DNA from 3 places in the Vogesella sp. LIG4 genome. Region 2 is predicted to be linked to each of the others. Evidence: predicted binding sites of a transcription regulator. Region 2 holds the regulator's gene; each other region holds the start of a gene.
What was found. Region 2 encodes FliA, which starts transcription of late flagellar genes. Its sites were predicted from a motif close to GCTAAAGNTNNNNNNNNNNCNGCCGATAAT; they were not measured.
Positions count from the first base shown of each region.

Region 1: the regulator FliA is predicted to act here: its motif matches at 3,799-3,828, upstream of PSELUDRAFT_RS11520 (LPP20 family lipoprotein).
Region 3: the regulator FliA is predicted to act here: its motif matches at 4,962-4,991, upstream of PSELUDRAFT_RS08125 (flagellin).

Region 1 covers NZ_LT607802.1:2,434,750-2,444,448, forward strand. Annotated here, with positions in the region: gene PSELUDRAFT_RS11500 (L-lactate permease) at 1-1,566, opposite strand, end outside; gene PSELUDRAFT_RS11505 (UDP-2,3-diacylglucosamine diphosphatase) at 1,813-2,547, opposite strand; gene PSELUDRAFT_RS11510 (peptidylprolyl isomerase) at 2,605-3,102, opposite strand; gene PSELUDRAFT_RS11515 (peptidylprolyl isomerase) at 3,123-3,686, opposite strand; gene PSELUDRAFT_RS11520 (LPP20 family lipoprotein) at 3,873-4,595, shown strand; gene PSELUDRAFT_RS11525 (flagella assembly protein FlgT middle domain-containing protein) at 4,602-5,906, shown strand; gene pbpG (D-alanyl-D-alanine endopeptidase) at 5,968-6,822, opposite strand; gene uvrB (excinuclease ABC subunit UvrB) at 6,968-8,983, shown strand; gene PSELUDRAFT_RS11540 (low molecular weight protein-tyrosine-phosphatase) at 9,003-9,479, shown strand; gene PSELUDRAFT_RS11545 (chemotaxis protein CheB) at 9,507-9,699, shown strand, end outside.
Region 2 covers NZ_LT607802.1:233,052-242,750, forward strand. Annotated here, with positions in the region: gene flhA (flagellar biosynthesis protein FlhA) at 1-573, shown strand, start outside; gene flhF (flagellar biosynthesis protein FlhF) at 577-2,070, shown strand; gene PSELUDRAFT_RS01065 (flagellar synthesis regulator FleN) at 2,074-2,934, shown strand; gene PSELUDRAFT_RS01070 (RNA polymerase sigma factor FliA) at 2,937-3,680, shown strand; gene PSELUDRAFT_RS01075 (flagellar motor protein) at 3,724-4,473, shown strand; gene PSELUDRAFT_RS01080 (exonuclease domain-containing protein) at 4,542-5,936, opposite strand; gene PSELUDRAFT_RS01085 (3'-5' exonuclease) at 6,057-6,647, opposite strand; gene PSELUDRAFT_RS01090 (LysR substrate-binding domain-containing protein) at 6,707-7,606, opposite strand; gene PSELUDRAFT_RS01095 (DUF2917 domain-containing protein) at 7,699-7,989, shown strand; gene PSELUDRAFT_RS01100 (glutathione S-transferase family protein) at 7,980-8,588, shown strand; gene PSELUDRAFT_RS01105 (TfoX/Sxy family protein) at 8,750-9,013, opposite strand; gene htpG (molecular chaperone HtpG) at 9,127-9,699, opposite strand, start outside.
Region 3 covers NZ_LT607802.1:1,734,047-1,743,745, forward strand. Annotated here, with positions in the region: gene ligA (NAD-dependent DNA ligase LigA) at 1-890, shown strand, start outside; gene galU (UTP--glucose-1-phosphate uridylyltransferase GalU) at 1,089-1,961, shown strand; gene PSELUDRAFT_RS08110 (hypoxanthine-guanine phosphoribosyltransferase) at 2,175-2,717, shown strand; gene fliB (flagellin lysine-N-methylase) at 2,822-4,057, shown strand; gene PSELUDRAFT_RS08120 (S-methyl-5'-thioinosine phosphorylase) at 4,076-4,810, shown strand; gene PSELUDRAFT_RS08125 (flagellin) at 5,069-6,556, shown strand; gene PSELUDRAFT_RS08130 (flagellar protein FlaG) at 6,628-7,035, shown strand; gene fliD (flagellar filament capping protein FliD) at 7,051-9,090, shown strand; gene fliS (flagellar export chaperone FliS) at 9,099-9,539, shown strand; gene PSELUDRAFT_RS08145 (hypothetical protein) at 9,562-9,699, shown strand, end outside.

The sequences.
Region 1 (9,699 bases), 1.9 Mb from region 2:
GCGCAGGATCACGCCTTCCTTGCCGTAGTACTGGGTGGCGGTGGACGCCACCACGATGGACTGCGCATCGATCATCTTGCCCATCACGCCGCCGGCGGAGTTGGCCGCGGTCATCAGCACCGGCGACAGGCCCAGCTGCTGCGCCGAGGCTTTCTGCAGGCCGCCGAACAGCACGTTGGCCGCAGTGTCGGAGCCGGTGAGCGCCACGCCCAGCCAGCCCAGCAGGGTGCCGAAGAACGGGTACAGCGCGCCGGTGTGCGAGAACGCAAGGCCCAGGGTGATGTCCACGCCGGAGAAGCGGGTAACGTAACCCAGTGCCAGCATGGCCACGATGGTGATCAGCGAGTAGCGCAGCGACCAGAAGGTTTCCTTGTACACCTTCAGCATCTGCAGCGGACGGTAGCCCATGATCAGCGCCGAGATCAGCGCGGCCAGCAGGATGCCGGTGCCGGTGGCGGACAGCAGGTTCAGCTTGTACAGCGCGGCTTCCAGGTGCGGGGCGGTCACTACCGGCGGCATTTTGTAGATCAGGTTATGCAGGCCGGGCCACTTGATTTCCGGTGCGAAGATGCCGTCCAGCACTTTCTTCACCGACGGCGAACCGAAGGCGAATACCGATACCGACAGGATCAGCCACGGCAGCCAGGCGCGGATCACCTCGCCGGTGCTGTAGCCGTGGTGCTTGTCGGCCACGATGGCCTTGGCGCCGTTGGCCGCTTCACCACCCATGGTGCCGGCGGTGGAGGTGTAGATCTCCTTGGGGTGCCACACTTTCAGGAAGGCCACCAGCGCGGCAATGGAGCATACCGAGGCGATCACGGCCACCAGCTCCGGCCCCATGGTGTTGGACACGATCAGCTGCGGAATGGCGAACGAGAGACCTGCCACCAGTACCGCCGGCCAGATGCGCATGGTGTTGCGCCAGCCGCAGAAGGCGATCAGCAGCCAGAACGGCACCAGGATGGCGAACAGCGTCATCTGGCGGCCCACCATGGACGACACCTGCAGCACATCCAGGCCGGTTACCTTGGCCAGGGTGGTGATCGGGGTGCCCAGCGCGCCGTAGGCTACCGGGGCGGTATTGGCGATCAGCGACAGGCCGGAGGCGGCCAGCGGCGAGAAGCCCAGGCCGATCAGCATGGCGCCGGTTACCGCTACCGGGGTGCCGAAGCCGCCGGCACCTTCAAAGAAGGCGCCGAAGCAGAAGGCGATCAGCAGCAGCTGCAGGCGACGGTCGGTGGTGATGCCGGAAATCGATTCGCGCAGGATGGCGAACTGGCCTTTGCGCTCGGTGAGCTGGTACAGAAAGATGACGTTGAGGATGATCCAGCCGATGGGCATCAGGCCGTTGGCCGCACCCAGCAGCGTGGCGCTGGCCGCCATGCTGACCGGCATGCCGAAGATGCCCACCGCCACCAGCAGCGAGGTGGCCAGGCCGAGCAGCGCGGCCTTGTGTGCCTTGACGTGGAAAATACCCAGCGCGCCCAGCAGCACGATGACGGGAATGCCTGCCGCCAGCGTGGACAGCCACGGGTTGCCCAACGGGTCATAAACGTGTGACCACATGCGTTTCTCTCCTTGTTGTGTCGGATGCCGCGGCTGCTTGTCCTTGCTGGCAAGCGGGTTTTACCGCGCATGGGGCGGACTGTAGCGACAGAACAAGGCACTGTCTGTTGGGGCTGCCCCTTGCGGGAAAACCCTTGCCTGCGGGGTGCATGCGGCCAACGTTGGCCGCATGGCCGGCAAAGTGCGGGGCGGGAAAAGCACAAGGCCCGGCATGGCCGGGCCTTGTTGCGCTGGTGTCGCGATAGCCTAGTGGTGATGCAGCGTCAGCGGGTGGGCGCTGAGGCCCACGCTGTCCAGCCGCAGGTAGCCGCCGTGGCCGCCGTGCCAGTCGGCGATGACCCAGCGTTCGCGCACCTCGCCGTTCACCAGGTGTTCGTGGCGCGCCGGGCGGTGGGTGTGGCCGTGGATCAGCGTGGCGCCGGGGTAGGCGGCCAGCAGTGTCTCGATGGCGGCCGGGGTGACGTCGCTGATCTCGGTCATGCCCTGGGTCTGCTTCTTGTGCTCGCTCATGCCGCGCACCTGGCGGGCAATGATGTGGCGTTCGGCCAGCGGCTTCTGCAGGAAGGCCTGCTGCCAGGCCGGCTGGCGCACCATGGCGCGGAATTGCTGGTAGGCGGCATCGTCGGCGCATTCGCCATCGCCATGCACCAGCAGGTAGCTGCGGCCGTGCACCTGCAGCAGGTGCGGCTCGTCCAGCAGCGTGGCGCCGCTGGCGGCGGCAAAGCCCGGTCCCAGCAGGAAGTCGCGGTTGCCGCGCATCACGTACAGCGGCGTCACGGCGGCGAAGTCGCGCATCGCCGCCAGCATGGCTGCGCTGAACGGGGTGCTGTCGTCGTCGCCCACCCAGTATTCGAACAGATCGCCCAGGATGTAGAGCGCATCGATCCTGCCGCGCCAGTCGGCCAGGGTGCGGGTGAACAATTCGCCCAGCCAGCTGGCCTCGTCGTGCAGATGCAGGTCGGAAATGAAATGGATGGCCATGATCGCTTCGGATTCAAAAAGGGCCGCACAAGGCGGCCCGGGTTCGGCAGGCAGGGATCAGCCCTGGATGATCTCGGCCTTCTCGATCACCACCGCATCCAGCGGCACGTCCTGGTGGCCGCCGGCACGGCCGGTGGCCACGGTCTTGATGCGGTCAACCACGTCCTGGCCTTGTACTACCTGGCCGAATACGCAGTAGCCCCAGCCCTGCATGCTCTCGGTGCGGAAGTCCAGGAAGTCGTTGTCGGCAACGTTGATGAAGAACTGCGCGCTGGCGGAGTGCGGGTCCGGGGTGCGGGCCATGGCGATGGTGTAAGTCTTGTTGGACACACCGTTGTTGGCTTCGTTCTTGATGGTGTCGCGGGTGTCCTTCTGTTCCATGTCGGCGGTAAAGCCGCCGCCCTGGATCATGAAACCGTTGATGACGCGGTGGAAGATGGTGCCGTTGTAGTGGCCGTCCAGCACGTACTGCTCGAAGTTGGCCACGGTTTTCGGGGCCTTGTCGGCAAACATTTCCAGAACGATGTCACCGAAATTGGTCGTCAGCTTGATCATGGGGTAATCCTTGGTTTTGCTCAGGGTTTATAGGTGGCCTTGGTGATGATCACCGGCTCCAGCGGTACATCCGGCATGCCGGAGACAAAGCCGGTGCGTACCTTGGCGATGCGGTTCACCACATCCATGCCGGCGCTAACCTTGCCGAACACGGCGTAGCCCCAGCCTTCCGGTGTCTTGCTGCGGAAGTTGAGGAAGTCGTTGTTGGCCACGTTGATGTAGAACTGCGCGGTGGCCGAATTGGGGTTGAAGGTACGTGCCATGGCAATGGTGCCAATCACGTTCTTCAGGCCGTTGTCGGCCTCGTTGGCGATCGGCGCGCGGGTGGCTTTTTCCACCAGGCTGCTGTTCTGCGCGGTGAAGCCGCCGCCCTGGATCATGAAGCCGTCGATCACGCGATGGAACAGCGTTCCGTTATAGTGGCCGGCTTTCACGTAGGCAATGAAGTTCTCCACCGTCTTGGGAGCATGCGCCGGGTCCAGTTCGATGGTGATCGGGCCCTTGTTGGTGCTCAGTTCGACGCTCGGGGCGGCCAGTGCCGCCAGCGGCAGCATCAGCAGCAGGGAAGACAGCAGTTTTTTCATGCTCGCGTTCCGTGTGGGAAATGACGGCCGGCAGTGTAGCATGGCCGCCGTTTGCCGGCAGCGCGGCCTGTGCGGCGGCCGGGCCGGTCTTGAAGTGCCAGCTTGTAAATATCCTCAAGCTTTAAGCCGGATAGCCGATAAAGCTGACACGCTGTACAAGGATATGAATAGAAGCGGAGCAATACCATGAACCTTACCCGACTGATTCCCGGCCTGCTGGCCGTTGCGGCGCTGAGCGCCTGCGCTGCCACGTCAGACACCCCGGCCGGCCAGCAATGGATGGTTGTGGCTTCGGCGCCTGCGGCCAACCCGCCGGCCAGTGTGGACGAAACGCCGGTTGCCGCCGGCAGCAGCGAGCAGGCGGGTATTGCCCGCCAGCCGACCATGACCCAGAACGGCATCATGCTGGGCGGCGGCTATGCCGGCCCGCTGGCCGAGTCCGGCAGCCCCAAGCCGGAGCAATACAATGCGCTGCGCGTGCGCGTGGTGGGCCATGGCGCGCCACCGGTAGGCAAGGATCTGTCGCTGGTGCAGCGCCGCCTGCTGGCCATGCGTGCTGCCCAGCTGGACGCCTACCGTGCGATGGCGGAACAGGTGCAGGGCTTCAAACTGTCCGGCAATAGCGCGGTGGGCAACCTGGTGGCCACCAATGACAGCTTCCGCGTGTACGTGGATGCCTACCTGCGCGGGGTGCGCCTGCTGTCCACCGACTTCAAGCCGGACGGCAGCAGCGAGAGCATTGCCGAAGTGGTGCTGGACGAAGGCTTCTTCAAGGCTTACCGTACGGCTCTGGCGACCACCGGCAACGTAGCCACCGCCGCCCGCGTGCTGCCGGCCAACGATGGCAGCAAGCTCGGCTGTACCGAGAGCGGCTGCGTCTACGGTGGAGACTTCTACGTTTCGCACTGAGAAATGATGCAAACATCCAGTCTGTTACGCGCCGCCTTCGGGGCGGCGTTTGTTTTGCTGGCACTGCCTGCGATGGCGGAAATCTACCGTGCCGAGGGCATGGCTTCGCTGGAGGTTGGCCGCGTGGCCGCGCGCCAGGCAGCCATCGAGGACGCGCTGCGCCAGATCGCCATCACCCACCAGGGGGCGCTGCAGGGCAGCAGCGAGGTGAACAACGGCGCGGTAACGGCGGAAAGCCTGATGGTGGGCCCGGTAAGCCTGCCGGGCAAGACGCGGGTGATCAGCGAAACCCAGCGTGCCGGCATGCTGATCGTCACCGTGGAACACGATACCGACCCGCCGGGCAATACGGCGGCGCCGGCGCCGAACGAGGGCGGTGTGGCGGCGGCATCGTGCCAGCGCGCGGCGCTGCCGCCGGGGCGCTTCCTGGCGCGGCGCCTGCTGGCCAGCTACTTCCCGCTGCAGCAGCCGATGCAGGCCGGTGACCTGGGCAGCATGGCCAGCTGGTTCCCTGCCGAGCTGGTGCGCCGGCTGAACCAGCAGCGCGACGTGCAGGCGCTGGATGCCGGCAATATGTCGCTGTTCCCGGACGGCAAGGTTCAGGAGCCGATGCAGGCGGCCGATACCGTGCGCGACATCGGCAACCGTGAAGGCGTGCAGTTCGTGCTGGCCGGGCGCATTCTGGATACCAGCGTCACCCGCCGCGAGCCGCGGCCCATCCTGTTCGATCACACCAACGAGGCCGAGCAGGGCATGTACTACACCGGGCCGATGTCCGGCCTGCTGGGCTTCTCCATCAAGCAGGTACCGGTGGAGCGGCGGCTGGTAGTGGAATACTGGCTGTACGATGCGCTAAGCGGCGGCGTGCTGCTGCGCGAGCAGGTGACGCGCGAGGCGCGCGGCAATGTCGCTGTGGATTCCATGCACCTGTTCGATACCGGCACGCTGGCCAAATCGGACTACGGCCGGCTGCTGGACCAGACGCTGACGGCGATTGCCGGCAAGCTGCACGACACCATGCAGTGCCTGCCGTTCAGCAGCCGCGTGGTGCGGGTGGAAGGCGACCGCATCTACCTGTCGGCCGGCGCACTGGATGGCCTGGCGGTGCGCGATCGCCTGCTGCTGTACAAGCCGCGCCCCAACAGCGAGGTGAAGCGGCTGGATGGCAGTGTGCTGGGGGTGCCGGAGCAGGTAGTGGGCGATCTGGAAGTGGAGCAGGTGCAGCCACGGCTGGCCATGGCCCGGCTGCGCAGCAGCAGCCAGAAGGTGCAGGTGGGCGATTGGGTGCGTTTCCCCTTGCGCCCCAATTGACGCTCGTCAGCCAAACAAAATGGCCGCCCGAGGGCGGCCATTTGCATGCGGCCAACTATGCTTAGCCGGACAGCCAGGTATTGGGGTGCGCTTCCAGCCAGGTCTTGATCGACTTGGCGTCGTTCACGCGGGCGGCGGAGCCGTTGGCGTCCAGCAGTACCATGATCATGCGCTGGCTGCCCACCATGGTCTGCATTACCAGGCAGCGGCCGGCTTCTTCGATGTAGCCGGTCTTGGACAGGGCGATGTCCCATACGCCCTCGCGCACCAGCGGGTTGCTGTTCTTGTAGTGCAGCACGCGGTTGCCGCGCGGGTGGGCATCGTATTCCGCGGTGGTGGTGAACTGGCGGATCAGCGGGTAGTTGTAGGCCGCTTTCACCATGCGTACCAGGTCCATGGCGGTGGAAGTGTTGCGCACGTCCAGGCCGGTGGCGTCATGGAATTCGGTATTGTGCATGCCCAGAGACTTGGCCTTGCGGTTCATCTGGGCGATGAAGGCTGCCTTGCCACCCGGGTAGGTGCGAGCCAGCGAGGCGGCGGCACGGTTTTCCGACGACATCAGTGCCAGCAGCAGCATTTCATGGCGGCTCAGCGTGGAGCCGACGGCCAGGCGAGAAGTGGTACGCTTGATGCGGTCAACCTCGTCGTCGCTGATGGTGATGCTGTCATCCAGCGGCAGGTTGGCATCCAGCGTCACCATGGCGGTCATCAGCTTGGTGATGGAGGCAAACGGCTGTATCTGGTTGGCGTTTTTTTCGTAAACCAGTTGGCCGGATTCGGCGTCAACCACGGCTACCGAGTGCGAGCTCAGGCGAGGGCCGGAGGTCGTGGCCGCAAGGCTGACTTTTTGCGAGGCGTCAGCCACCAGCGGTGCGCCGGCCAGGCAAATCAGCATGGCCAAAGTTCTTAGCATCATGATAGGGCTCCAGATGCGTGCTTGTTTGTGATTCGATATTCCAATTTTAAATTGAAATAAAGCAGTTGTGCGGGAGAAATTGTTCCGCCGGCCATGACTGGCGCGGTTTTCAGCTACAATCCGCGTGACATACGAGTGAGAAACCATGGTAGTGACTTATCCCGGCAGCCCGTTCCGGCTGCACCAGCCTTTTCCGCCCGCCGGCGATCAGCCCACCGCCATCGCCGGTCTGGTCGAAGGCTTGTCCGATGGACTGAGCTACCAGACCTTGCTGGGCGTTACCGGTTCCGGCAAGACGTATACCATGGCCAATGTCATCGCGCAGACTGGTCGGCCGGCCATCATCATGGCGCACAACAAAACGTTGGCCGCACAGCTGTACAGCGAGATGCGCGAGTTCTTTCCCGAGAATGCCGTCGAGTATTTCGTCTCCTACTACGATTATTACCAGCCGGAAGCCTATGTGCCGAGCCGGGATCTTTTCATCGAAAAGGATTCCAGCATCAACGAGCACATCGAGCAGATGCGGCTGTCGGCCACCAAGAGCATTCTGGAGCGGCCCGACTGCGTGATCGTGGCCACCGTGTCCGCCATCTACGGTATCGGCGACCCGTCCGAATACCATCAGATGATCCTGCACCTGAAGGAAGGCGAGACCACGCCGCAGCGCGAGATCATCAGCCGGCTGACGGCGATGCAGTACGACCGCAACGACATGGACTTCGCCCGCGGCACCTTCCGCGTGCGCGGCGACGTGATCGACATCTTCCCGGCGGAAAGCAACGACACCGCGCTGCGCGTCAGCCTGTTCGACGACGAGGTGGAAACGCTCACCCTGTTCGACCCGCTCACCGGCGTCACCAAGCAGCGGGTGGGCCGCTTCACCGTGTACCCGGGCAGCCACTACGTGACGCCGCGCGACACCGTGCTGCGCGCCTGCGACAAGATCAAGGACGAGCTGCGCGAGCGCATCGAGTGGTACCACAAGGAAGGCAAGCTGGTGGAGGCGCAGCGCATTGAACAGCGCACCCGTTTCGACCTGGAAATGCTGTACGAGATGGGCTTCTGCAAGGGCATCGAGAACTACTCGCGGCACTTTTCCGGCCGCGCGCCGGGCGAGGCGCCGCCGACGCTGATCGACTACCTGCCCAAGAACGCGCTGATGTTCATCGACGAGAGCCACGTCACCGTGCCGCAGGTGGGCGCCATGTACAAGGGCGACGCGGCGCGCAAGCAGAACCTGGTGGATTACGGCTTCCGCCTGCCGTCGGCGGTGGACAACCGGCCACTGAAATTCCATGAATTCGAAAGACTGATGCCGCAGGCGGTGTTCGTGTCCGCCACGCCATCCGACTACGAGCACCAGCACGCTGGCCAGGTGGTGGAGCAGGTGGTGCGGCCAACCGGCCTGGTGGACCCGGTGATCGAGATCCGCCCGGTATCCACCCAGGTGGACGACCTGCTGTCCGAGATCCAGCTGCGCATCGGCCAGGGCGAGCGGATATTGGTGACCACGCTGACCAAGCGCATGGCGGAGCAGCTGGCCGACTACTACACCGAACACGGCGTGAAGGTGCGCTACCTGCACTCCGATATCGATACCGTGGAGCGGGTGGAAATCATCCGCGACCTGCGCCTGGGCATGTTCGACGTGCTGATCGGCATCAACCTGTTGCGCGAGGGCCTGGACATTCCGGAGGTGAGCCTGGTGGCGATCCTGGATGCCGACAAGGAAGGCTTCCTGCGCAGCGAGCGCAGCCTGATCCAGACCATAGGCCGCGCGGCGCGCAACCTCAATGGCAAGGCGCTGCTGTATGCCGACCGGGTGACCAACTCCATGCAGCGCGCCATCGACGAAACCGAGCGCCGTCGCGCCAAGCAGCTGGCGTTCAACGCCGAGCACGGCATCGTGCCGCAGGGCGTGAGCAAGAAGATCAAGGACATCATCGACGGCGTCTACCACGACAAGGCGCAGGAGCGGCAGAAGCTGACCGAAACCGCGCGCGTGGCGATGATGGACGAAAAGGCGCTGGCCAAGGAAATCAAGCGGCTGGAAAAAGCCATGCTGGAAGCAGCGCGCAACCTGGAGTTCGAGCAGGCCGCCAAACTGCGCGACGAGCTGAAGGTACTCAAGGAACAAGCCTGGCTGAGCGACCTGTAAGGCCGGCCAAGGGGGAAACATGCAAGGCAAGCTGCGAATATTGATGGTGTGCATGGGCAATATCTGCCGTTCGCCAACCATGGAAGGCGTGTTGCGCGCCAGGTTGGCCGCATACGGTCTGCAGGATCGCATCGAGGTGGATTCCGCCGGCACCCACGACTACCACATCGGCCGCGCGCCAGACCCGCGCAGCGTGGCCGCCGCCGCCCAGCGCGGCTATGATCTGTCCGCGTTGCGGGCGCGGCAGGTGCAGGCGGCGGATTTCAGCGCCTTCGATTTCGTGCTGGCGGCCGACCGCGACAACCTGGCCAATCTGCAACGGCTGCGCCGCGGGCAGGGAGTGGAACCGCAGCTGCTGTTGTCGATACTGGAAGCTGACGCCGAGGTGCCGGACCCGTACTATGGCGGCCCGCAGGGTTTTGAAGACGTGCTGGACCTGGTGGAGGCCGCCTGCGATGCCTGGTGCCGACGCTGGCAGCAGCACCTGCGCGGCTGAGCGGTCGGGTGCCGATACGGAAACAGTATGAACAACGCCCCAAAAAAACATGATGCGCAACCACTGACGGTAGCGCCCAGCCATACGGCGGATGTCATCCTGCATCGTCAGCCGGTGCGTGCCTCGGTAGGCAAGCTGCCGCTGATCGCCATCGGTTCCTCCACCGGCGGCACCGAAGCGCTGCGCGTGCTGCTGAGCGGCTTGCCGCTGGACATGCCGC
Region 2 (9,699 bases):
GAAGAGGTGCAGGCACTGATCGACCACGTGGCCAAGGAAGCGCCCAAGCTCATCGAGGACCTGGTGCCCAAGGTGGTGCCCATCGGCGTGCTGCAGAAGGTGCTGCAGCAGCTGCTGCTGGACGGCATCCACCTGCGCGACTTCCGCACCATCATCGAAACGCTGGCCGACCATATTGCCCTGTCGCAGGATATCGACGAGCTGACCAGCGCAGTGCGTACCGCGCTGTCACGCGCCATCGTGCAGCAGCTGTTCCCGGGCGAGCAGGAGCTGCCGCTGATGACGCTGGAGCCGCAGCTGGAAAACATCCTGCTGCAGGCGGTGAACAGCAAGGCCGGCGGCGGGCTGGAACCTGGCCTTGCCGAGAACCTGCTATCCAATGCGGCGCAGGAAACAGAAAATGTTGAAAATCAGGGTTACAATCCGGTACTGCTTACACCGCCTGGTTTACGACCACTTTTGGCACGCTTCTTGCGCCGGGCGCTGCCGCAGCTGAAGGTCATTTCTCATAATGAGATACCCGACAGTAAATCCATTCGTATAATTGCGGTGATTGGGGGGAGCAGAGGCTAAGGCATGGTCGTCAGAAAGTTCTACGGCAAAACAACACGCGACGCGCTGCGCCAGGTTCGGGAAGAACTTGGCGCTGATGCGTTGATCCTGTCCAATCGCCCGACACTGGGCGGTGGGGTAGAGATCATGGCGGTTGCCGATGCTGACGTTTCCGCGCTGGCCACCACCTTCACCCCGCCGGCGCAGCCCAAGCCGCCGCGCAATACCGTACCGCCGGCGGCGCAGGGTACTGCCGCGCCCGCCCAGCCCTCGCGCATACCGGCCGCCTCGCCACCCAAGCCTGCGGCCAACCCGTCTCCGGCGGTAAACCGCGCCTTGGCGCGCACCTATGCCATGCCGGTGGAACCGCTGGAAGAACCGCCGGCGGCGCCACCGCCACGCCCGGCCCCTGCCCCGGCTGCCGCGCCGGCTGCAGCGGCCCCGGTGGAGCAGGAGCTGCCGCAATCCTTCCTGCAGCACGTGCAGCAGAACACCAGCCGCCGGCCATCGACTCCGCCGCCCGCCGCCGCCCGCGGCAGCGGCGCCGAAACCGATGCCGAACGCGAGCAGATGTCGCAGGAACTCAAGCAGATCAGCGACGAAATCAAGCAGCTGCGCAGCCTGCTGCAAAGCCAGCTGGCCGGCTTTGCCTGGTCGGACATGGAGCAGCGCACCCCCAACCGCGCCGAACTGTTCCGCCACCTGCTCACCGCCGGCTTCAGCTCGGCGCTGATCCGCCAGCTCACCCAGAAGCTGCCGCCGCAGTACGACGGCGATGTGGCGCAGAAATGGGCGCGCTCGGCGCTGATCCACAACCTCAAGTGCATGGACCCGCAGCACGACCCCATCGAGGTCGGCGGCATCTTTGCGCTGATCGGCCCCACCGGCGTGGGCAAGACCACCACCGTGGCCAAGTTGGCCGCACGCGCCACCATGCGCCACGGTGCGCAGAACGTGGCGCTGATCACCACCGATACCTACCGTATCGGCGCCCAGGACCAGCTGCGCATCTACGGCAAGATCCTCGGCGTGCCGGTGTTCTCGGTGCAGAACGAAGGCGACCTGCAGCTCACGCTGGCCGATCTCACCCCGCGCAAGATCGTGCTGATCGACACCGTGGGCATGAGCCAGCGCGATGCGCGGGTGCAGACGCAGCTGGACATGTTCAGCCAGGCCGGCCGCCCGGTGCAGCGCCTGCTGCTGCTGGCGGCCAATGCCGACGGCCACACGCTGGAAGACGTGGTGCGCCATTACAAGGGCGACGGCCTGGCCGGCGCCATTGTGTCCAAGATCGACGAAGCGCTGGCGCTGGGCCCCAGCCTGGACGTGGTGATCCGCAACCGCCTGCGCCTGTTCTACGTCACCAACGGCCAGCGCGTGCCGGAAGACATCCACGCCGCACATGCCGAGCTGCTGATCGACCGTGCCCTGCGTGCCGCTCAGCAGCAATCGCCGTTCAACCCTTCCGGCGACGAACTGGGCCTCGTCAACGCCGCACAATCCGGCTGGCTGGGGTAACACATGGTTGACCAGGCATCCGGACTGCGCCAGGCCAGCGCCCACTACCACTACCCGCCCTCCTTCGCCTTCTTCGGTGGCGAAGGCAGCGGCGTGAGCAGCGTGGTGGGCGAGTTGGCCGCATCGCTGGCCATGAGCGGCCAGCGCCCGCTGCTGGTGGAACACCAGCCGGGCAACCACCAGGCGCGCCGCCTGGGGCTGCCCGCCAGCGCCAGCTTTGCCAGCCTGGCCATCAGCCTGGGCGGTGTCAGCGACCTGCTGGTAAACAATCGCTACGGCCTGAGCCTGATCAACCTGGTGGCCAGCAACGAGGAGCGCACCCGCATGTCGCCGCGGCTGTGGCGCCGGCTGGCCAGCGAATTCGCCGCGCTGGAAACCGACCACAGCGTACTGCTGATCGACCCGCCCGCGCTGGTGGATGACCCGGCACCGCTGTGCATTGCCGACAACCTGGTACTGGTACTGAGCCCGGACGCGGACAGTCTCACCCAGGGCTATGCCAGCCTGAAACGGCTGGCCGGCGACTACGCGCGCCGCCGCTTCAACGTACTGGTGAACCAGGCCCGCGACTTCAACGAAGCGCAGGCGGTGTTCACCCGCCTCAGCGCCGTGGCCGGCGACTACCTGTCGGTGGCGCTGCGCTGGGTGGGCTTCGTGCCAACCGACAATACCCTGCGCAAGAGCCAGACGCTGCGCCGCCCCACCGTGGAAGCATTCGGCGACAGCGAGGCGGCCCAGGCCTGCAGCCAGCTGGCGCAGATGCTGCCGCACTGGCACGCGCCGGACAGCCAGGCGCAGCGTGCGAGCTATCTGGAACAACTGCTGATGACCAGCAAATCACTTGCCGATTTGACAGGAAATTGACCATGGCAACCCATAACAAGATGCGTGCCTATGCGCAGGTTGCCGCCACCCGCGAGCAGATCGACATCGAACGCTACACCCCGCTGGTGAAGAAGCTCGCCAGCATGATGGTGGCGCGGCTGCCGGCCAACGTCGATATCAACGACCTGATCCAGGTCGGCATCATCGGCCTGATGGAAGCGGCCAAGCAGTTCGATGTCAGCCAGGGCGTGCTGTTCGAGACCTTTGCCAGCCAGCGCATCCGCGGCGCCATGCTGGACGAGCTGCGCCGCGAGGACTGGATGCCGCGCCAGACGCGACGCAACTCGCGTCAGATCGAGGACGCCATCCACAAGCTGGAGCAGCAACTGGGCCGCGCGCCGCTGGAAAGCGAAATCGCCGACTACATGGACCTGCCGCTGGAGCAGTACCAGGAAATGCTCGGCGAATGCCGCGGCATCAGCCTGGTGCATTTCGACGACAATGCCGATGACGAAGGCGGCAGCGCCAACCAGGTGGAAAACGTCGCCGACGACAACAGCCCGGAACCGGTCGACGTACTGGCCAGCGATGCCTTCCGCAGTGCGCTGGTGGAAGCCATCAAGCTGCTGCCGGAGCGCGATCAGCTGGTGATGAGCCTGTACTACGAGCAGGAATTGAATCTGAAAGAAATCGGCGCCGTACTCGGCGTCTCCGAATCGCGCGTGTGTCAGCTGCACAGCCAGGCCATTACCCGCCTGCGCAGCCGCCTGCGCGACTGGGTGTGATGCGGCCAACCTTTTGCGCCGCCAGTAAACGGAATCGTCAATCTTGGACAAGATCAGTTTTGTCGCCATCCTGGGGGGCCTGACCGCCATTCTGGCCGGTCAGGCGCTGGAAGGCGGAAACATCGCCTCGCTGGTACAGGTCACCGCCTTTCTCATCGTCATCGGCGGCACCGCCAGTGCGGTGATGCTGCAATCGACGCCGCGCCAGTTCGTTACCGGGCTGCAGATGCTGCGCTGGGTATTCATGCCGCCCGGCATCGAATACGACAAGCAGATCAAGGACATCGTCGGCTGGAGCAATACCGCGCGCCGCAACGGCCTGCTGGCGCTGGAAAGCAATCTGAACAGCCAGAAGGACCTGTTCACCCGCAAAGCGCTGCAGCTGCTGGTGGACGGCGCCGAGCCGCAACTGATCCGCGAAGTGCTGGAGCTGGAGCTGGAAAGCCACGAACACGCGCGCAAGCTGGCGGCCAAGGTGTGGGAATCCGCCGGCGGCTACTCGCCCACCATGGGCATTCTGGGTGCGGTACTGGGGCTGATCCACGTGATGGAGAACCTGTCCGACCCGTCCAAGCTGGGCAGCGGCATCGCGGTGGCCTTCGTTGCCACCGTGTACGGCGTGGGTGCGGCCAACCTGCTGTTCCTGCCGATCGCCAACAAGCTCAAGCACCTGATCACGCTGGAAAGCACCGCGCGCGAGCTGGTAATCGAGGGCATCGTCGCCATCGCCAACGGCGAGAACCCGCGGCAGATCGATGCGCGGCTGCGCGGCTTCCTGGCCATTACCGATTAAGCCATCACGCCAAACGACAACGCCCGCTGCATGCGGGCGTTATCGTTTGGGGTAGCCTGGAATGCCTGCTACGGCTGCTCGATCACCGTGGCGTTGTCACCGGGCTTGCGCAGGAAGGCGGCCAGCAGCTTGTAGATATCGTGGTCGAAGCGTGGCTTGCCCGCCGGCTGGCGGTCACCGCTGCGGCGCAGGCCCAGGTAGCACCAGCGCTCGAACAGATACTCCTCCCACTCGCCGCTCACCGGGTCGGTTTCGCGCACCGCCACCGCCCCGGCATACGGCCAGCTCTTCAGCTGCAGCCGCGACAGCGCGTGCAGCAGGCGGATATTGTGATCGCCGGGCTCTTCCTTGCCGACACAGGCACCCTTGCAACGGCCCTGCAGGTGCGCCTGGCAGGCGCCCTTGCGTGCGCCGCGCTTTTCCAGCTGCAGACAGGTCTGGCACAGACCATTGGCGGTGCATAGCTCGGTCAGCACCTTCTTGGCTTCCTTCTGGCTGCGGAACAGGCCGTACAGGCTGTCCAGTCGCGAGAAATCCACCTCGCGCGCCTGCACGATGCGCGGCAGCAGGAAACCGCTGCCGCCCTGTTGCAGCTGGATGGAGCACAGCTCCTGCTCCAGCCGGCCCCGCGGGTTGTGGATGGGCTTGAGTTCCTTGATCAGCTGCAGCTCCAGCAGCTGGGCGCCAAAGTCGCCCAGCGTTTCATGCCATTCCACCCGGCGAACCTGCGGCCCCAGCTGCAGCTCCTTGTGCTGGCGATGCTCGCCGGCAAAGTGCGCCAGCACGCGGTTGCGCAGATTGCTGCTTTTGCCCACGTACAGCGGCAGCTCGTTTTCGCCGTAGAACACATACACCCCCGGCACGTCCGGCAGATTGTCCATCACCTCCGGGTCCAGCCCCGGCGGTACCGCCGGCTGCGCCATCAGCTCGGCAGCCACGGTTTCCACCGTATCGCGGCCCAGCGTGGCCAGCGACTGCTGCAGAAACTGGTACAGCGCCTCGGCATCGGCCATGGCGCGGTGGCGGTCGGCCAGCTGAATGGCGTGGCGCTGGATGATGCTGTCCAGGTTGTGCTTGTAGTGCTGCGGGTAGAGCTTGCGCGACAGCTTGACGGTGCACAGCACCTCGCTGCGGAACTTGATGCCGACGCGCTTGAATTCGTTCTTCAGGAAGCCGTAGTCGAAGCGCACGTTGTGGGCGATGAACAGCCGGCCCTGCAGTTTTTCCAGCAGACCGTCGGCAATGGCGGCAAACGGCGGCGCATCGGCCACCATGGCATCGCTGATGCCGGTCATCTCCTCGATGAACGGCGGAATGCCCTGTCCCGGGTTGACCAGCATGTCGAAGCGTTCCACCTGCTCGCCGTCGATCAGGATCACGCCCACCTCGGTGATGCGGTCGCGGGTGATGTGGCCGCCGGTGGTTTCCAGGTCGACGATGGCGAGGGGACGATCAAACAGCATGCTGAACTCGATAAAAAGGAAAACCCGCCGGGCGGCGGGGCGTTGAGACTACCACGATTCGCCGCCGGCTTCACCCGCGCCGGGCGGCGGCGTTGCGGCGCAAAGCGGGCACAGCCGCGATCAGCCTTGCAGCGCCAGCCACACCCGGTACGCCACCCAGGCATCGTTGGCCGCATACAGCTGCTGCGACTCGCTAAGCTCACGCAGCGACCAGTTGGAGGTGGACACCTTCTTGGATTTGCGGAAGTACTGGCCGAACAGCTGCGCCACCGCCTGCACCGCACCGATGGTCAGCCGCTTGTCTTCGCACTGGAAGCGGTTGCCCAGGTCCAGCAGCGCCAGGTCGGTCACGCCGAAGCGGTTCTTCAGGTGCGCGCGGTCGGAGCTGAGGTCGAAGCCGGCCAGCGTCAGGCCGGGGCGCGCCAGCAAGGCGGCCAACACGGCCGGCATCGGCCCCTCGCCCAGCGGGAACAGCCAGGCATGATCGGCGCAAGCCAATTGCACCAGGTGCGGCCCGGTGGGCTGCTGCCCCTTGTGAAAGGTTGGCCGCGACTCGGTGTCGAAGCCCAGCACCGGCTCGGTGGCCAGGCGCTCGGCCGCGGCGGCCAGCGCCGCCTCGTCCTGCACCAGGGTGATCTGCGGCAGCGCCAGGCCGGCAAACAGCGGCAGCGCCTTGATTTCTTCGCGGGGGATATGGCGGGTGATCTTCATGGCCGACACGGTACCAAAAGCTGCCGGTCAGGAAAACCTCGGCGCGCCTGCGGCCAAGCTTATTCCGCCCCGCGCCTCAGGCCGGCCAGGTAATCGGCCACCTCCTGCTGCAGCCAGTCGGCAAAGATTTCCTGCTTGTAGCGCGAGCTTTCGCGCGGCGGCCACACCAGCCAGCACGGGTAGGGATACGGCGCCACGATGCCGGTAAGCTGCACCAGCCGGCCGGCCTCCAGGTCGCGCTGCACCAGGCTGCGCCGCTCCAGGGTGATGCCCTGCCCCTGGCGCACCATCTCCAGGATCAGGTTTGAATCGTTGATCCACAGCCAGGCCTCGCCAGGCTCCTCGATGCCGGCCAGCTGGCACCATGGCTGCCAGCTTTCCACCGAGCGGATCAGCGGCCCGGCCATCACCTGCTGCGGCGTCTGCGGCAGGCGGCCACCGTTGAACGCCGGCGCCGCCACCATCAACAATTCGTCGTCGAACAGCTTCTGCTGCTGCAGGCCCTCCCAGTCGCCCTGGCCGATGCGGATGCCCACATCCACCAGCCCCTGGCGCAGGTCGAGAATGTCCAGGCTGGCGCGGATGCTCACCCGGTAGCGCGGATACAGCGCCTGGAAGCGATGCAGCCGCGGCAGCAACCACTGCGAACCGAACGACGGCAGCACCGCCACCGCCAGATCGCCCTCGCGCGGCCGCGCCTGTACCAGCCGGGTGGCTTCGCTCAGTTCGGCCAGACCGGAACGGATCTGCAGCGCGTAGAAGCGCCCTTCTTCGGTAAGCCGCAGCCCGCGGCCTTCGCGCATGAACAGCGTCACACCCAGCTGCTCTTCCAGCAGGCGGATCTGCTGGCTGATGGCGGAGTGGGTCACGTGCAGTTCGCCGGCGGCGCGGGTAATGCCGCCCAGGCGGGCAACGGCCTCGAAACTGCGCAGCGCGGTGAGGGGTGGCAGAGCTTTCATGTAAGAAAAACTAACACGTCTCGGCAGAAATCATCAATTTTTCTTTGTGTTTCACCGGCTTATAGTAGCAACACTACTTGGAGGGAAACACTATGGAACACGTACTGCATCTTACCCTGCAACGGCAGGAACTGTTGGTGCTGCAACTGGTGCGCCCCGGCCAGGTCCGCGCGCTGAGCGGTGCGCACTGGCTGACCATCAACGGCGAGGACATCTGCCTGCGTGCCGGCGAGCAGGCGCAGCTGCCGGTCGGTAAACTGCTGCTGGAGGGTGACGGCCGCCTCGACCTGCAAGGCCTGAGCGCCCCTACGCCACAAGGTGGCGCCCTGCAACTGGGCTTTATTTCGGTACGCAACGAGCAAAGGGAGGTGTCATGCAACTGATAGGCATGCTGGATTCACCCTATGTCAGAAGGGTGGCGATTTCGCTGCAACTGCTGGAGCTGCCCTGGCAGCATCTGCCGCTGTCGGTGTTCCGCAACATGCCGGAATTCCGCCAGATCAACCCGGTGATCAAGGTGCCCACCCTGGTGTGCGACGACGGCGAGCTGCTGATGGATTCCAGCCTGATCCTCGACTACCTGGAGCGGCTGGTGCCGGCCGAACGCCGGCTGCTGCCGGAGGCATTGCCGGCCCGCCAGCATGCGCTGCACGGCGTGGGCCTGGCGCTGGCGGCGATGGAGAAGGCGGTGCAGGCCTACTACGAGTGCAATCTGCGGCCAGCCGAAGCACGCCATGCGCCGTGGCTGGAGCGGGTGGCGGAGCAGCTGAACGGCGCCTGCACGCTGATGGAAAACCATCTGCAGCGCCATGCGCCGCAAGTCGACAAGCTGGATCAGGCCACGCTCAGCATCGCCGTGGCCTGGCGCTTCATCGCCGAACGCGCGGCGGAACACGTAGCGGCCGATGCCTACCCGGCACTGCGCGCCTGGAGCCGGCAGGCGGAAGCGCACCCGGCCTTCCTCGCCTTCCCGTTCGACTGAAACGGCATGCGGCCAACCCAGGGGTTGGCCGCAAAGCAAAACCGCCAGTCCCTGCGGGACGGGCGGTTTTTCATACTAATAACGCTGCAGGGCGATCCGCCAACACCTTGGCCGCAAGCTGGCAGCACATCCCGGCGGAACGCCCCTGCGGGGCTTCCGCCCTACGGTTTGCTCTCCCTCTGCTCTTGCTCCAGCGCCAGCAACAGGCTCAGCCGCTGTTCGCGCGCCACCTGCTGCCAGGGCTGATCGCACAGTGCGCCCTGCAGCGCCCAGAGCAGGTTGAGCGAGGCGCCCGGCCACACCGCCTTCACCCGCAGCCAGGCAGCCACCGCGCCCAGCGCTGCCAGCTGCGCTCTATCCTCGATGCCGGCAGCAGCCAGCATCTGCCGCGATTTCGGCCCCAGATTGCGCCACTCGTCCGCCATGGCATCCTCCACAAGGAAAAACCGCCGCGCCCGGTGGGCAGCGACGGTTCGGGCATTGCCGATTCAGCCGTAGGGCGGATGCCCGCCAGGGCGATCCGCCATCAACCGCAGGCTCAGGCCGACAGTTCCAGCATCAGCTTGTTGATGCGCTTCACGAATGCCGCCGGGTCTTCCAGCTTGCCGCCTTCGGCCAGTAGCGCCTGGTCGTACAGCACATGGGCCAGGTCTTCGCGGCGGCCGTCATCGCTTTCCGCGGCCAGACGCTTCACCAGCACGTGTTCCGGGTTGATCTCCAGCGTCGGCTTGGCGCCTTCCGGCACCGGCTGGCCGGCGGCCTTCAGCATGCGCTCCAGGTGGGCGCTCATATCGTGCTCGCCCACCACCAGGCAGGCGGGGCTGTCGGTGAGGCGGGCGGTGGCGCGCACTTCCTGCACGCGTTGGCCCAGCGCCTTCTGCACCAGTTCCACCAGTGGCTTGGCGGCTTCTTCCACCTGCTTCTGCGCGGCCTTGTCGGCTTCGTCTTCCAGCGCGCCCAGATCCAGCGCGCCCTTGGCTACCGACTGCAGTTTCTTGCCGTCGAACTCGGTGAGCGACCCGCTTACCCACTCGTCCACGCGGTCGGTGAGCAGCAGTACTTCCACGCCCTTCTTCTTGAACACTTCCAGGTGCGGGCTGTTGCGCGCGGC
Region 3 (9,699 bases), 1.5 Mb from region 2:
AGCGCCGCGCCGACGAGCAGGAGGGCATCACCCCGGAAACGGTGAAAGCCGGCAAGGTAGCCACCAAGTGGGCGGAAAACCTGATCGAGGCGATCACGCTGAGCAAGACCCCGCCGCTGGCGCGGCTGCTGTTTGCGCTGGGCATCCGCCATGTCGGCGAATCCACCGCCAAGACCCTGGCCGACTGGCTGGGCACCCTGGACAAGGTGCGCCGTGCGCCGCGTGCGGTGCTGGCGGCGCTGCCGGACATCGGCGGCGTGGTGGCCGATGCCATTGCCGAATTCTTTGCCGAAGCGCAGAACGAGCAGGTGATCGATGCGCTGCTGGCCGCCGGCGTGGCGCCGGCGGACGAGCATGCGCCCCGGGCGCAGCTGCACGACAAGCTGGCTGCGGCCAACCTTTACGCCCGCCTCGGCGTGCCGCGGCTCACCGAGGTGCGCGCGCAGCAGCTGGCGGCGCAGCAGGGCGAGCTGGCCACGTTGGCCGCATGCCCGCGGGTGGAGATCATCAAGCTCGACCTGCCGGCCGAGGTGGTCAATGCACTGGCCGACTGGCTGGACGAGGCCGGCAACCGCGCCGCGCTGCAGGCCATTGCCGATTACTGTCGCGACACCCTGGCGGCAGCGCCGCAGGCGGAGGCGAGCGCCGGCAACGCCGAGGTGGCCGGCAAGACCTTCGTGCTCACCGGCACCCTGCCCACCATGGGCCGCGACCAGGCCAAGGCGCTGATCGAGGCGGCCGGCGGCAAGGTATCCGGCAGCGTGTCGAAGAAGACCCACTACGTGGTGGCCGGCGCCGAGGCGGGCAGCAAGCTCGACAAGGCGCTGGAGCTGGGGGTGAGCGTGCTGGACGAGGCCGGCCTGCTGGCCTTGCTGGAGAGCGGCGGCTAAAACGCCTACAATGGCGGCCATTCGTTAGAGCGTGGACTACGATCTTGCGAGCTAGGGCGAGACAAGGCAAAAACAGCTGAGGAAGCGGAGTTGACATGAAGTCAATGAGCATTCCGAAGGTGTTTTTAACGCAGTATCGCCGACGCGCAGCTGATCGTAGCCAGGCTCTTAATGCTTGTATTGAAAAATCAGGTCATTATGCAAAAAATCACCAAAGCCGTTTTCCCGGTTGCCGGCATGGGCACCCGCTTTCTGCCGGCCACCAAGGCCAGCCCGAAGGAGATGCTGCCCATCGTCGACAAGCCGCTGATCCAGTACGCGGTGGAAGAGGCGGTGGCCGCCGGCATTACCGAACTGATCTTCATCACCGGCCGTAACAAGCGCAGCATCGAAGACCACTTCGACAAGGCTTACGAGCTGGAAACCGAGCTGGAAAACCGCAACAAGAAGAAGCTGCTGGAACTGGTGCAGGGCATCGTGCCGGACAACGTCAGCTGCATCTACATCCGCCAGACCGAGGCACTGGGCCTGGGCCACGCGGTGCTGTGCGCCAAGCCGGTGGTGGGTGACGAGCCGTTCGCGGTGATCCTGGCCGACGACCTGATCGACGGCGAGCCGGGCGCGGTGGAGCAGATGGTGCGCGTGTTCAACGAGACCCACAGCTCGGTGCTGGGCGTGGAAACCGTGGCGCGCGAGGAAACCGGCTCCTATGGCATCGTGGAAATCCAGCCGAACGGCCAGGGCCGCGAGCAGGTGACCAGCATCGTGGAAAAACCGCATCCGGACGTGGCCCCGTCCAACCTGGCGGTGGTGGGGCGCTACATCCTGACTCCGCGCATTTTCGACAAGCTGATCAACACCCCGGCCGGCGCCGGCGGCGAAATCCAGCTGACCGACGCCATTGCCGCGTTGCTGAAGGAAGAGCCGGTGCTGGCCTACGCCTTCGATGGTGTGCGCTATGACTGCGGCTCCAAGATCGGCTACCTGAAAGCCACGGTGGAGCTGGGCATGAAGCATCATGAGGTTGGCCGCGAGTTCGCCGCCTACCTGGCCAGCCTGCCGCAGAAGTAACCCTCGGGTAGCTCGAAAAACGCCAGCTTTCGTTGCGATACTGCGTTGCTTACAAAAAACTCCTCCTTACATATCAAACCTATGCTGCGTCGGAGTTTTTCATTCGCGCCTTGTCTCGCTTAGAAATCCTGATTTTTCGAGATACCCTCTAAACTGACTTTTTTTCGCCGCCTTGCCGACAAAGGCGGCGCTTGTATTTTGAAAGGAAACATCATGCCGAACGTCGCCGAAGCACGCGGTATTCTCAATAGCTCCGACATCCTGTTCTCCGCCCAGGAGGTGGATGCAGCGGTAGACCGTATGGCCGCCGACATCACACGCGAACTGGGTGAAACCTACCCGCTGGTGCTGTCCGTGATGGGTGGTGCGGTGGTGTTCACCGGCCAGCTGCTGCCGCGACTGATCTTCCCGCTGGACTTCGACTACGTGCACGTATCCCGCTACGGCGACAAGACCCAGGGCGGCGAGCTGGTGTGGAAAACCGCACCGAAGGAAGACGTACGCGACCGCGTGGTGCTGGTGCTGGACGACATTCTGGACGAAGGCCACACCATGGCCGCCATCCGCGACAAGGTACTGGCCATGGGCGCCAAGGCTTTCTACAGCGGCGTGTTCGCCAACAAGCTGATCAGCAAGGCAAAACCGATCGCTGCCGACTTCGTGGGCATCGACGTGCCGGATCGCTACGTGTTCGGCTACGGCATGGACGTGCGCGGCGCCTGGCGTAACCTGCCGGCGATCCACGCGCTGAAATAAGCCTGCCCTGTTGAAGACATGCCCGCGTTTGCGGGCATTTTCATTTTGATTTCCGGCCGGTTATGCCAAGCTGGAAGCAGGTACGCTCAATACAGGGGGATGTAATGTCGCACTCGAAAATGCTGGAAGTGGTAACGCCCGTCTATCTGGAGCACTTTTCCTGCCTTGGGCAGGCCTGCCCGGACGATTGCTGCCACGGTCTGGATGTGACGGTGGACCATGACATCTACTCACGCCTGCAGGGGCTGCCGGACAGGGAGCTCAAACCGGTGATCATGCACGCATTGCACCGTGGCCAGGGCAAGTCGGGTAGTGCCAGCTATGGCTATCTGTCCAGGCAGCAGGATGAGCGTGGCAACTGTGAGTTCCTGAGTGCGGAGCGGCTGTGCCGCTTGCAGCAGAAGTGTGGCGAGCAGATGCTGCCGGACGTGTGTTCTGCTTTTCCTCGCGTTACCAAGATGGCGGGTAACCAGGCTGAGCAATATGCCACGCTGGCTTGTCCGGAGATCGTGCGGCTGTTGCTGGCCAGCGAGGATGCACTGCAATTGCAGCTGCGACCAGTCTCGGTACGGGCGGGCACGATAGTGCAGGAAGCCCCGGCGATGGCCAGCCCGGCAGCACGCCAGGTGCGCGAGTTTTTCCTGACCCTGCTGGCGACGGTGGAGCTGCCTGCCTGGCAGTCACTGGCTGTGATGCTGCTGCTGGCGGAAGCCCTGCAGCCACTGTTTGGTGAGCATGGGGCCGATGAAGCGCAGGTGGCAAGGTTGCTGGCGGACTGGGAGCAGCAGTTGCTGGATGGCCGCTTGCTGTCCGAGCTGGATGCCTTGCGCCGCCATGATCTGCTGCATGTCAAGGTCATGGCTGCCGCCAGCCGGGTGCGGGCGAATATCGATTTCCGCTCACAGCGTTATCTGCAGCTGATCGAAGAAGCGCTGCACGGGTTTGCGACGGACTGTGCAGATGCCGCTGCGCTAGCGCACGGTTTTGCCGCTATTGATGGCATGGCGGCCATGGATGCCACCTTGCGGCGCGTGCTGTTCAATCATGCGGCAATGCGATATTTCCCGTCGGTGGGAAATTTGCTGGCCGATGTGGAAATGCTGTGCATCGAATATTTGAGCTTGCGCTTCTGGTTGGCAGGCCTGGCGCAGGCGCGCGGCGGGAACCTGCCGCAGGAGGCCGCGGCCGAACTCATTTACCTGTTCTACCGGGTCAACATCCATGTGCCCAGCTATCTGCTGCAGTGCTACCAGGCATTTCAGCAGGCCGGCATGACCAAGGTGGAACACTGGCTGTTGCTGCTGCCGCTGCTGGGCGGTCAGGAGCAGTTGCCAGACTGAACAATAAGGATAACAACCATGCTTGCAATTATCGGGGGCAGTCGCCTCGCCCAGCTTCCCATCCTGCAGATCACCCATCGCCAGGTGGTGCGTACTCCTTATGGCGACCCGTCCTGCGCGCTGACCTTCGGTCGCATCGGTACGCAGAACGTGGTGTTCATGGCGCGTCACGGCTATGGCAACTCGATCGCGCCGCACGAGATCAACGCGCGCGCCAATATCTGGGCGCTGCACAGCGTGGGGGTGAAGCGCATTCTGGCCATCGGCAGCGTGGGCGGCATCCGCCCGGACATGCAGCCCGGCATGCTGGTGGTGCCGGACGACATGATCGATTACACCTGGGGCCGGGCGCACACCTATTACGAGGGGCCGGATCGCCCGCCGGTACGGGTGGATTTCACCCGCCCGTACGACGAGCCCCTGCGCCAGCAGATCGTGGCAGCAGCCAGCGCCAGCGGCATTGCCTACCATGAAGGCGGCGTCTACGCGGTAACACAGGGGCCGCGGCTGGAAACCGCTGCGGAAGTGCGTCGCCTGCAGCGCGAGGGCTGCGATGTGGTGGGCATGACCGGTATGCCGGAGGCAGTGCTGGCACGGGAGCTGGGCGTGGCCTATGCCAATGTGTGCCTGGTGGCGAACTGGGCGGCAGGTAAGGGCGACTGCCAGCAGCACATCGTGTTTGCCGAGGATGCGCTGGCCAGCGGCATCGCCAAGGTGCAGCAGTTGCTGGCCACGCTTTGCGGCCAACCTTAGCCGGCAGGCAGGCCGCGACGCTTGCTGGCTGAGGCTATAACACAGGCAAGCGTCGCAATGGCCAGGGTCTTGGTTGTTGCTATCACAACTGGATGCTTCAAGACACAGCCGGTAAACACCGGGCGACTGGTGAAAAAACTTGTGAATCGCCCCTAAAGTAAGTGTGGGCAGCGACGATATACATCATGAAGGCGGTAGCATCGGCATGGGGCCGACAGCTCAAACGCCCCGATGAATGGAATATCAAGGAGCACTACCATGCTGACCATCAACACCAACGTTGCTTCGCTGAACGCACAACGCAACCTGTCCAGCTCGCAGAACACCCTGTCGACTACCCTGCAGCGCCTGTCCTCCGGCCTGCGCATCAACAGCGCCAAGGACGATGCAGCTGGTCTCGCGATTTCCGAGCGTATGAGCAGCCAGATCCGCGGTATGGATCAGGCGCGTCGCAATGCCAACGATGGTATCTCCATGGCGCAGACTGCTGAAGGCTCGCTGGCATCTTCCGGTGACGTGCTGCAGCGTATCCGTGAACTGGCCGTACAGTCGTCCAACTCCACCAACACCGCATCCGACCGTCAGGCCCTGCAGTCTGAAGTGGGCCAGCTGACTTCGGAACTCGACCGTATCGCCCAGACCACCCAGTTCAACGGCCAGAACCTGCTGGATGGTACCGGTGGCAGCCAGTCGTTCCAGGTTGGCGCCAACGCCGGCCAGACCATTACCACCACCGCGGCCAACTTCCGTACCAACAACTACGGTAACAACAACCTGTCCGTGAACGCCCCTGCAGCGGGTAACGCAACCGCCCTGGTTGCCGGTAAAGCCATTGCAGTGAGTGGTTCGCTGGGTTCCGCAACCTATACCACTGTTGCCGGTGATACTGCCAAGTCCATTGCGCAGAATATCAACAACCTGACCAGCCAGACCGGTGTGACTGCTACTGCCGAAACCGATGCCAACCTGTCGGGTCTGGTAGCCAACAGCTCCTATGTTGTGAGCGTGGTGTCGGACAACCCGGCAGCCAGCCCGGTAACCGTTTCCTTCTCCACCGGCGCGACCACTACCAGCTCCAGTGACCTGACCGAAGCGATCAATGCCTTTAACGCTCAGTCCAGTAAAACCGGCGTAACGGCTGCTTACGACAGCCAGTATGGCGGCATCAAGCTGACCAACGCCTCGGGTAACGATATCAGTCTGACCAACAACAGCACGCTGGCAGCTACTACATTCAATACTGCTGCCTACACCGCAGCGGGTCAGGACGGTACTGCAGCCAACGCGGCCGCCGCCTTGTCTGCAGCTGATGCAGCTGCCGGTGCTGGTGGTGTGTCGTATGTTAACGGTTCTGTACGCCTGAACTCCGACCACAGCTTCTCGGTGACCGATGCTGGCTCCGGCTTTGCTCTGGCAGGCTCCTCCTCGCTGCAGTCTGTTGCTTCGCTGGACGTGAGTTCGTTCTCTGGTGCACAAAAAGCGATCAAGATTGTGGATTCGGCTCTGTCGGCGATCAACGGTCAGCGCGCACAGTATGGTGCTCTGCAGTCCCGCTTCCAGAACACCATCTCCAACCTGCAGTCTTCGTCCGAGAACCTGAGCGCGTCGCGTAGCCGTATCCAGGATGCCGACTTCGCTTCCGAAACCGCCACCCTGACCAAGAGCCAGGTGCTGCAGCAGGCTGGTACTGCGATGCTGGCGCAGGCGAACCAGCTGCCGCAGGGCGTACTGTCCCTGCTGCGTTAAGCGGGCCGGTAGTAATGGTGTAATGAAACCCGGCAGCGCTGCTGCCGGGTTTTTGCCCATGGAGAGTGACGATGAATATTCTGGGTAATCTTGCTAACTCGGGTGTGCTGCCTACTGTCAGCGGTAATAATACCGACCAGGCATCGCGCGGTCAGGGCGCGGCTGCCGCGCACAATAGCGCTGCCGCGGTAGCCGTATCGCCACAGGCGGTGCAGGCGGCCAATGCTGCGGACAAGGGCCACAAGTCCGGGGCTTCCGATGAGGAGCTGCGCAAGGCGGTGGAGAAAGTCAGTGCCGCCATGCAGAGCTACGGCCGTTCGCTGAACTTTTCTATCGATAAAGACTCCGGCATGCAGGTGGTGAAGGTAATCGATACCCAAACCAACCAGGTAGTGCGGCAGATGCCATCGGAAGATATGCTGCGCATTGCCAAGAATCTGGACAAGGTATTGGGTGTGCTGGTGGAACAGCACGCTTGATGAAGGAGTATTGCAATGGCTAGTGTAAGCACGGGTACGCTGAACTCGGCGGGTATCGGTTCCAACCTGCCGGTTAACGACATGATCAGCAAGCTGATGGCAGTAGAAGCCCAGCCATTGCAACTGCTCGATGTCAAGGAAGGCAATCTGACTGCGCAGATATCTGCTTTTGGTCAGGTAAAGGGCGTGTTGTCGAATTTCCAGACATCGGTCCAGTCATTGGAAGACAGCAGCAAGTTCAACTCCATCCAGGCCTCCAGCTCGGCAACGGACTATGTGACCGTTTCCGGAGACAGCACCGCCGGGGTAGGTAGTTACCAGTTGCGAGTGGATCAGCTGGCGCAAAGCCAGAAGCTGGCCACTACTGCCTTTGCCAGTACGACCACGCCGATTGGCGGTGGTACCCTGACCTTCAGCTTTGGCACCACGACCACTGCTGGCACGCCGCCGGCTACCTCGTTTACGCTGAACCCGGACAAGGTTCCGCAGCAGGTCTCCATTCCTGCTGGCTCCACCATGAGCGGTATTCGTGATGCGGTGAACAAGGCCAATATCGGGGTGACGGCAACCATAGTGAACGATGGTACCGGCAACCGGCTGTTGTTCACGTCTGCCTCCGGCACCAAGAGCACGCTGAAAATCGAGAGCAGTGACAGCAGCCTGAATGCCATTACCAATGACCCGACCGGCGCTGGTAACCAGCTGACCCAGGTGCAGGCGGCGCAGGATGCCAAGTTCGAACTGGATGGCATGGCGATTACCAAGCAGAGCAATACGGTAACCGATGCGGTCAGCGGGCTGACCTTCAACCTGCTGAAGGTCAATCTTGCCACCGATACCCCGGCCAGCATCAACGTATCGCGCAGCAGCACTGGTGTGCAGAAGGCGATCCAGGCCTTTGTCAAAAGCTACAACGACCTGAACAAGGCCTTGAACGATGTCAGCAAGGTGGATACCAGTGTGGCGCCTACTGCCGGCCAGCAGCGCCAGGCACCGCCGCTGGCTGGCGATGCCACCATCCGCTCAATCCAGACTCGCCTGCACGAAGTGTTCTCGGCGATTCAGGATGTGGGGGGCGCGTATACCCGCCCGGCCGATATCGGTTTGACCTTCCAGAAGGACGGCACCCTGTCGCTGGACAGCAGCAAATTGTCGGCAGCTATCAGCAGCAACCCGGACGATGTGATGAAGCTGTTCGGTTCGGTAGGTACCCCGACCGATAGCAAGATCAAGTTCGGTGCGGCATCGGGTAGCACTCAGACCGGCAACTACGCCATCAACCTGAACGCGGTGCAGAATGGTACCTTGCTGGGGGCTAGCGTATTGAGTGGTACGATCAATGTGACGTCCGCAGCCAGCTTCAGTGTCAAGATCAATGGTCAGACCAGCGGTGCGCTATCGCTGCCTACCGGCAGTTATACGGCGGCAACCCTGGCCAGTACCTTGCAAAGTGCCATCAATGCCGATAGCACCCTGTCTGCCAATGGCGCAACCGTCAGCGTGTCGGTGGATGGCTCAGGCAAGCTGCTGCTGACATCCAGCAAGACGGGGACGACGTCCACGGTAGAGGTGCTGGGGGGGCTGGACAACGTGACTACCGCTGCTGGTAGCCTGAACCTGTTCAGTACCGGTGCTGGTGTCGCGGGGGCGGACAAGGTATCTGGCACCATTGGCGGCTACGCGGCGCTGGGGGATGGCAACAAGCTGACCGGCGCGGTGGGTACACCGGTGGAAGGGCTGTCAGTCACGGTAAATGGCGGTACTATTGGCGACCGCGGTACCGTGGATTTCACCAAGGGCTTTGCCTTTGCGCTGGACGGTGTGCTGAATAGTCTCTTAACCAGCCAGACCGGGGTTCTCGATACCAAGACCAAGGGTCTGAATGACTCGGTGACCTCGATCGAGAAGCGAAAAGACCAGCTGAATACCCAACTAACCGCTACAGAAGCGCGCTACCGGGCGCAATTCAATGCCATGGATACGGCGGTAGCGCAGCTGCAGAGTCTAGGCACCTATCTGACCCAGCAACTGGCGGGGTTGGCCAAATCAGGTTGATGTAATACATGAATAAACAAGCGCTGAAGGCATACGGCCAGAAAAGCCTGGAACTGGAAGTGGAGAGTGCGTCGCCGCACAAGCTGATCCTGTTGCTGTTCGATGGCGCCATCCAGGCGATCAAGCAGGCGCGCTTTCACATGGAAGGCGGCAACATTCCCGAGAAAGGGCGCCTGATCAGCAAGGCGATTGCGATCGTCGATCAGGGGCTGCTGGCCGCCTTGGACCGTCAGGCTGGCGGTGAATTGGCTGATAACCTGGCAACGCTGTATATCTATTGTTGCGAGCGCCTGTTTGCGGCCAACCTTCATAACGACCCAGCCGCGCTGGACGAGGTGGTGCGCTTGCTGGGCGAGATCAAGGGCGCCTGGGAGGAAATCGGCAAGCCGCAAGCAGGCAACGCCGCCGGTGACAGTGGCAAATCCGGGGTGAATTACGGTGCAGCCTGAGCAAGGTTCGCAACCCGCCACCGTGCAGCAAGCCATTGTCTTGTTGCAGGAGTTGCTTGAACTTGGCAAGCAAGAGCAGTGGGATGTTTTTGCCAGCCGGAGCAAGGCGCTGGCTGCTCTGGATTACCGCATCATCGCCGCAGGCGAATTGGGGGCCACG